DNA from 3 places in the Priestia sp. FSL W8-0524 genome. Region 1 is predicted to be linked to each of the others. Evidence: riboswitches for the same ligand, from Rfam matches in the RefSeq annotation. Region 1 holds a riboswitch; each other region holds the start of a gene.
What was found. Region 1 has a riboswitch for S-adenosylmethionine ahead of NST66_RS24270 (methionine ABC transporter ATP-binding protein). Riboswitches for the same ligand answer to the same signal wherever they lie in the genome.

Region 2: another riboswitch for S-adenosylmethionine. It lies ahead of mtnW (2,3-diketo-5-methylthiopentyl-1-phosphate enolase); the one in region 1 lies ahead of NST66_RS24270 (methionine ABC transporter ATP-binding protein).
Region 3: another riboswitch for S-adenosylmethionine. It lies ahead of NST66_RS04635 (hypothetical protein); the one in region 1 lies ahead of NST66_RS24270 (methionine ABC transporter ATP-binding protein).

The regions. Positions count from the first base shown of each region.
Region 1 is NZ_JBBOUG010000001.1:4,631,549-4,633,814, forward strand. Features, by position in the region: gene NST66_RS24265 (methionine ABC transporter permease) at 1-383, opposite strand, end outside; gene NST66_RS24270 (methionine ABC transporter ATP-binding protein) at 376-1,401, opposite strand; SAM riboswitch class I at 1,533-1,640, opposite strand; gene NST66_RS24275 (thioredoxin family protein) at 1,821-2,120, opposite strand; gene NST66_RS24280 (toprim domain-containing protein) at 2,135-2,266, opposite strand, start outside.
Region 2 is NZ_JBBOUG010000001.1:989,574-991,839, forward strand. Features, by position in the region: gene NST66_RS04875 (pyridoxal phosphate-dependent aminotransferase) at 1-800, shown strand, start outside; SAM riboswitch class I at 931-1,037, shown strand; gene mtnW (2,3-diketo-5-methylthiopentyl-1-phosphate enolase) at 1,119-2,266, shown strand, end outside.
Region 3 is NZ_JBBOUG010000001.1:938,385-940,650, reverse strand. Features, by position in the region: gene NST66_RS04640 (M20/M25/M40 family metallo-hydrolase) at 1-494, opposite strand, end outside; gene NST66_RS04635 (hypothetical protein) at 960-1,202, opposite strand; SAM riboswitch class I at 1,271-1,372, opposite strand; gene NST66_RS04630 (amidohydrolase) at 1,436-2,266, opposite strand, start outside.

The DNA of each region.
Region 1 (2,266 bases):
GCAGCTTCAATAACACCTTTATCAATTTCACGCAGACCAATTTCTACAAGACGCGCATAAAATGGTGCTGCTCCAACAATTAAAGCCGGTAACGCTGCATTAGCGCCTAAAATACTTCCTACCAATGCTTTGGTAAATGGAATCAGTAAAACAATTAAAATAATGAATGGAATGGAACGAAAGATATTTACAACCGCCGACACAATGGCATATAAAGGTTTGTTTTGCCAAAGCTGTCCTTTGGACGTTAAAAATAAAAGCAAGCCCAATAAAATACCTAGAACAAATGTGGCTACAACTGAAATAGCCGTCATATATAGTGTTTCATTTGTCGCTTGAATAAAATCATCTAAAATAACGTTTGGAAATAGTTTCTCAAGCATTTGTCATTACCTCCACTTCTACCTGCTGCTCATGAATGTATGCAATGACTTTTTCAACTTCTGTTAATTCTCCGTCTAAATGAACGAACAACGTCCCGTATGAACCTGTTTGTGTATGAGAAATCTTTCCTTGCAAAATATTAATCGTTACATCAAACTGTTTTAAAATCGTTGTAATGAGCGGTTGCTCTGCTTTTCCGCCAACAAACGTCAGCTGAATAATTTGCCCGCTTGGATACAGCTCTTTTACTTGTTCAATCGTTTCAAACGTTTCCTCTGGTTCAGAAATCTGTTGAACGAATCGTTTTGTAATCGGCTGCTTAGGTTTTCTGAATACTTCTAGCACTTGTCCTTCTTCTACTACTGCCCCATTTTCCATAACGGCTACTCGATGACAAATTTTACGAATGACGTGCATTTCATGAGTAATCAATACAATGGTTAACCCTAGCTTCTCATTAATATCTACTAACAGATCTAAAATAGAATCTGTCGTTTGAGGATCAAGCGCTGATGTTGCTTCATCACAAAGCAATACTTTTGGATTGTTCGCTAGCGCTCGAGCAATCCCAACACGCTGCTTTTGTCCGCCGCTAAGCTGTGATGGATAAGCATCTTCACGCCCTTCAAGCCCGACTAGCTTAATAAGTTCGTCTACTCGTTTCATTCTTTTTTCTTTTGAAATCCCTGCTATTTCTAACGGAAAGGCAATATTTTCTCGTACCGTACGCGACCACAAGATATTAAAGTGCTGAAATACCATACTAATTTCTTGTCTAGCTTTTCTGAGTTTTCCGCCTTTAATTTTTCCAATATCATTACCTGCTACTTCGACCGTTCCTGTCGTTGGTGTTTCTAATCCGTTTAGCAAGCGAATCAAAGAACTTTTCCCCGCTCCGCTATAACCAATAATTCCGTAAATTTCACCTTGGTTAACGGTTAGATTCACATTATCAACAGCTGTTACTTGACCGCTTTTGGCCTGATAAATTTTTGTAACGTCTGTTAATGTAATCATATTTCTTCACCTTCTTTAATAAAAACTTAATTATGTTAGGTTGCCCTATAGGATGAAAAAGCCGTAAAACAATTTTCCCCATTAAAAAAGCCTCTCTGCGCATGACAGAAAGGCTCGATATTTAATCCTTTCTCTCATCTTTCAAAGCGCATAGCTTTGCAGGAATTGGCACCATTTCAGTTAGTCTGACGGTTGCCGGGTTTCACAGGGCTCAGTCCCTCCACCTCTCTTGATAAGAGTTCGCAACAATTATTTTGTTTTTGGGAAATATTCATTCATTTATGAACATTCATGAGTGTGATTTTAGCATGTGTCAGATAGGCTGTCAACAGATTTTGTTCTTGGGATAATATCCCAAGATTTCAACAGCCCCAACGGTTCGCTCTCTTTCCACTTCTTCATTTTAAACAAACGTTTGATTATCGAAGCTCCTCGAGTACGTGCTCGATGGAATGAAACGCGTAGAGTTTTTTTACCATTTCACCATTTTCCACTTCAATCAAACAAGGTACGCTTTCAATAGAAAATAATTCTGCTTTTGAAGGCATATAATTTAAATTGCTCATTCCGATGGTTACATCCGGCAGCATCGCTTCTGCCACGGTTAACATTTTTTTTGCCAGCTGACATGTCCCGCAAAAAGGCGTATGGAAAAAGATAAAGGCTCTTTCTCCTTCTTTTAACTGATCATCCAGCTGTTTTTCGCTCCATTCTTGCATGTTGCTCATTCCTTTTATGTTAAAAATTCTGCATTAACATCGATATTGGCACTCAGCAATACTGTTGCTATGTGATGTCTAGGGGCGGCAGCAACTTCTCGGTACATTTTATCAATATATAGATGCTCTGCTTCCGGAAGCTCTCG
Region 2 (2,266 bases), 3.6 Mb from region 1:
CGGATCCTGGATATCCTGATTACTGGTCTGGAGTAGAGCTTGCAAAAGCAAAGATGGAAGTGATGCCGCTCACGGCTGAAAATCATTTTCTGCCCGTATACGAAGAGATAGGTGAACGTGCTAAAGAACAGGCAAAGCTCATGTTTTTAAACTATCCGAATAATCCTACCGGTGCAGTGGCAACGGCAGAATTTTTTGAAGACACCGTGGCGTTTGCTGCCAAGCACGATATTTGTGTGGTACACGACTTTGCCTACGGAGCCATTGGATTTGATGGTAAAAAGCCAATCAGCTTTTTACAGACTCCTGGTGCAAAAGAGACGGGAATTGAAATTTATACTCTTTCTAAAACGTATAACATGGCGGGATGGCGAGTTGGATTTGCTGTAGGAAATGAAAGTGTAGTAGAAGCTATTAATCTTCTTCAAGATCATATGTATGTCAGCCTCTTTGGGGCGGTTCAAGAGGCAGCAGCGGCAGCTCTGTTAGAATCTCAACAATGTGTGAATGATTTAGTTAAGCGCTATGAATCTAGACGCAATACCTTTATTCAAGGGCTTCAAGAAATTGGTTGGGACGTTACATCTCCAGCGGGCTCCTTTTTTGCATGGCTAAAAGTTCCTAAAGGATATACTTCTGAACAATTTTCAGATTTACTTCTTGAAAAAGCCCACGTTGTAGTGGCACCTGGAGTAGGCTTCGGAACATATGGTGAAGGCTATGTGCGCGTAGGACTGCTGACGGATGAAGAGCGCATGAGAGAAGCTGTATCTCGAATAAAAAAATTAAATTTATTTTAAAAACGCATTGACAATCCTTTTTGAGTTGGCTTAATATGTAAGAAGTTAACGAGATTAATAACCGATAAATCCTAGCGGTATTTTTTATTTAGTATATAATCTACGAATTCAATTTAAATAAATAGCAACTTTCTTATTAAGAGTAGGTGGAGGGACTAGCCCGATGAAGCCCGGCAACCGACTTAACGCATGTTAAGCACGGTGCTAATTCTTGCAGCAGCAGCTGAGAGATAAGAAGAGCAACGAAAGCCTCTTCTTAATCACAGAAGAGGTTTTTTTTTATTAACGATATTAAACAGCAAGGGAGTTTTTAGCATAATGAGTGAAATCGTTGCAAGCTACTTACTACATGACAATAAAGGAAATTTTCATAAAAAAGCGGAAGGAATCGCTTTAGGACTAACCGTCGGCTCATGGACAGATCTGCCGCTTTTAGATCAACAGCAGCTTCAAAAGCATAAAGGGCGCGTCGTATCCGTAACTGAGCTTCAAGACTGCGAACGTGTTAACGGATATTTAGGCGGAGAGGTTAAGCAGGCTATTGTCAAAATTGCTTATCCTACTGCCAACTTTTCAAGAGATTTACCGGCTATTTTAGTTACGGTTTTCGGAAAACTATCACTTGATGGAAAAGTGAAATTATTAGACTTGGATTTTCCTGATGAATTATTAGCTGAATTCCCAGGACCGCGCTTTGGAATAGAAGGTATACGAGAGAAACTAGGCGTTTATGACCGTCCGCTTGTGATGAGTATTTTTAAAGGCGTGATTGGAAGAGACATGACGTACTTAACAACTCAGCTGCGTGAGCAAGCGCTTGGCGGAGTGGATTTGGTTAAAGACGACGAGATTTTGTTTGATAGTGAACGAACACCTTTTGAAACTCGCGTTACAGAAGGAAAAAAAGTACTGAATGACGTATACGAAAAAACGGGACACCGCACGCTGTATGCTGTTAATTTAACGGGACGAACGTTTGAATTAAAAGAAAAAGCGAGAAAAGCAGCTGAGCTAGGAGCCGATGCTCTTTTATTCAACGTATTTGCTTACGGGTTAGACGTACTGCAGGCACTTCGAGAAGATGATGAAATTAACTTGCCGATTATGGCACACCCAGCTGTTAGCGGAGCGCTTACGCCATCAGAGTTTTACGGTTTTTCAAATTCATTACTGCTTGGAAAACTATTGCGCTTAGCCGGAGCAGATTTCTCACTGTTTCCATCACCATACGGAAGCGTAGCGCTTTCTCTTGAAGATACGACAGGCATTGCCTACGAATTAACGCGTCCTGTGTACAAATATAAGCAGACTTTCCCGGTTCCTTCAGCAGGAATTCATCCTGGGATGGTACCGCAGCTTGTGAAGGACTTTGGAATCGACAGCATTATTAATGCAGGAGGCGGAGTTCACGGTCATCCAGACGGCGCTATCGGAGGAGGAAAAGCATTCCGTGCGGCGATAGATGG
Region 3 (2,266 bases), 3.7 Mb from region 1:
AGGATGTTTCCGTCAAACTCTCCGTTGCATGCTCGTTCAATCATACTGATATGCAGAGCAATACCTGCTTTCATGTCCATCGTTCCTCGGCCAAAAAGCCAGTCTCCTTTTATCATATCTTTTTGTACGTGCGCCGGAACTTGTTCCATATCATTATAAAAAGTACTCGTTAACGTATCAGCGTGAAAAGCATCCTTTTTCCACTGTCCATAATCTTGTACATCCACTACGTCGTAATGACTGACTAATACAACTGTTTTATTCGTATTTTTCCCTTCAACAAAAGCTGTGACAATCGATCGCCCGTCTCCTGTTGAATGAAGCTCAACTTGCTCGTTTTTTTGAAAGTAAGGCAGCTTCAATAAATACGCCGCTATCGATTCAGCCATTTCCACTTCTGCCATCGTTCCTGTCACGCTAGGTATAGAAACCAATTCGCTTACAAGCTTCTTTAACTGTTCTTTTGTTTGATACAAAGATGTTTTGTTCGACATACCCTTCATCTCTTTCCTTTTTCTAAATTTTCCATCAAACAAAACGATTCGTCAATCCCTTTGACAGAGACCCTTTCATTCTATCCCTATGTATCATAGTATGCGCTTCCTTGACGCACATGATAAAAAAAGAGTGCGCGGCTAGGGCTAGCACCGCACACTCTTTTTTTACTTTTCGTCATCTTCTAAAAAGTCTAGGATACGATCAATAAGCTGTTCGCTTCCTGCATCGTTTCCATGTTCAAGAGACATTTCCATTTCAATGCTCCTTTCATAAAATATTCTTGTTTTATAACATACCACAATTCATTTCGAATGTAACCTTTAATTTGTGTAAAAATTTCGACAATTTATGATTAATTTTAAAACCTAGTGAGTAATGATTATACCCACCAGATTCTTCAATTGTCAAAAAACATGCTTTCTATTTAAAAACACTTTAAAAATAGAGGCGCGAGCAGACTTCTATAAAAGACAGCCTACTCGCTCAAGCTTGGAACAGCATGATGAATAAATTTCTAGTTCATTTGCTTTTTGTACATCTTTAATATCTATGCCTACAGCATATGTACGAACATGGTTTTCGACCACAATTTCATAAAATGTTTCTAATTCACGATAAGCTACTTGATAATGCTTTCCTAATAATTTTACGGCTTCCTTTAATGCTTTCTCTCCTGTATGTGCTGCAACTGCTGTATGACTCATAAAACCCTCTCCTTTTAGAAAAATAAAAAAAACTCATTTTGCTTTGATGCAAAATGAGTTTTTCACCCGTTTTATCACCCAAAGCACATGCTTTGCTGGTAGGAGCACCTTACATTCGTAGGTTGCTGTGGAGTCAAAGAGCCAGATCTCTCGTCCACTCGTGATAACTTTTTTAATTTAAAATTTATTTTATCAAACAATTCCATCCGCGTAAATAGAAAAATAAAAATATTTTAATTTTTTTGGTAATGGAATGAATTCAAAAAGTCAAAGCTTAGATTAGCAAAATAAGAAGCTGCTACAAGTAATGCCTCTTCATTTAATGAAAAAGAAGGATGGTGCCATTCATATTCTCCAGCCGTACCCATCCATACAAAAAATCCTGGTACACGCTGCTGATATACGGCAAAATCTTCTCCTCCAGGCGATTGTTCAGCTTCTACGACTTGATAACTAAGATTCTCTGCAGCGTTAATAACCAATTTTTCCAGCGTATCATCATTGTTTACTACAGGAAGATACGGATACCATTTAACGTCTACTGAAGCCCCGAAAGCTGCTCCAATCCCTTCAGCAGTTCGTTTCATAAGAGCCGGTATTTTTTCTCTCGCTTCTTCTTGAAAGGTACGCACCGTTCCTTCAAGCGTTACTTTGTCAGGAATGACGTTCCACGAGCTCCCTCCGTGGATTTGAGTTATGCTGACAACAACATTTTGAAATGGGCTGAGATTACGGCTGACAATGGTTTGTAAACTAGTAACAATTTGACCAGCAGCAGCAATCGGATCTACTGTTTTTTCTGGAATACCTGCGTGACCGCCTACTCCTTTGACGTCAATTTCAAAACGATCAACGCTTGCCATTAAAGGTCCCGATTTGACACCAATGGTTCCTACAGGAAGATTCGGTTTGTTATGCATTCCAAATATCGCTTCTACTCCTTCGAGCACACCTTTTTCAACGAGCATTTTTGCCCCAGAAGCCGTTTCTTCGGCCGGTTGAAAGATAAATCGAACCGTACCGCAAAGCTCCTGCTGACGCTCTTTGAGAAGAATGGCTGCTCC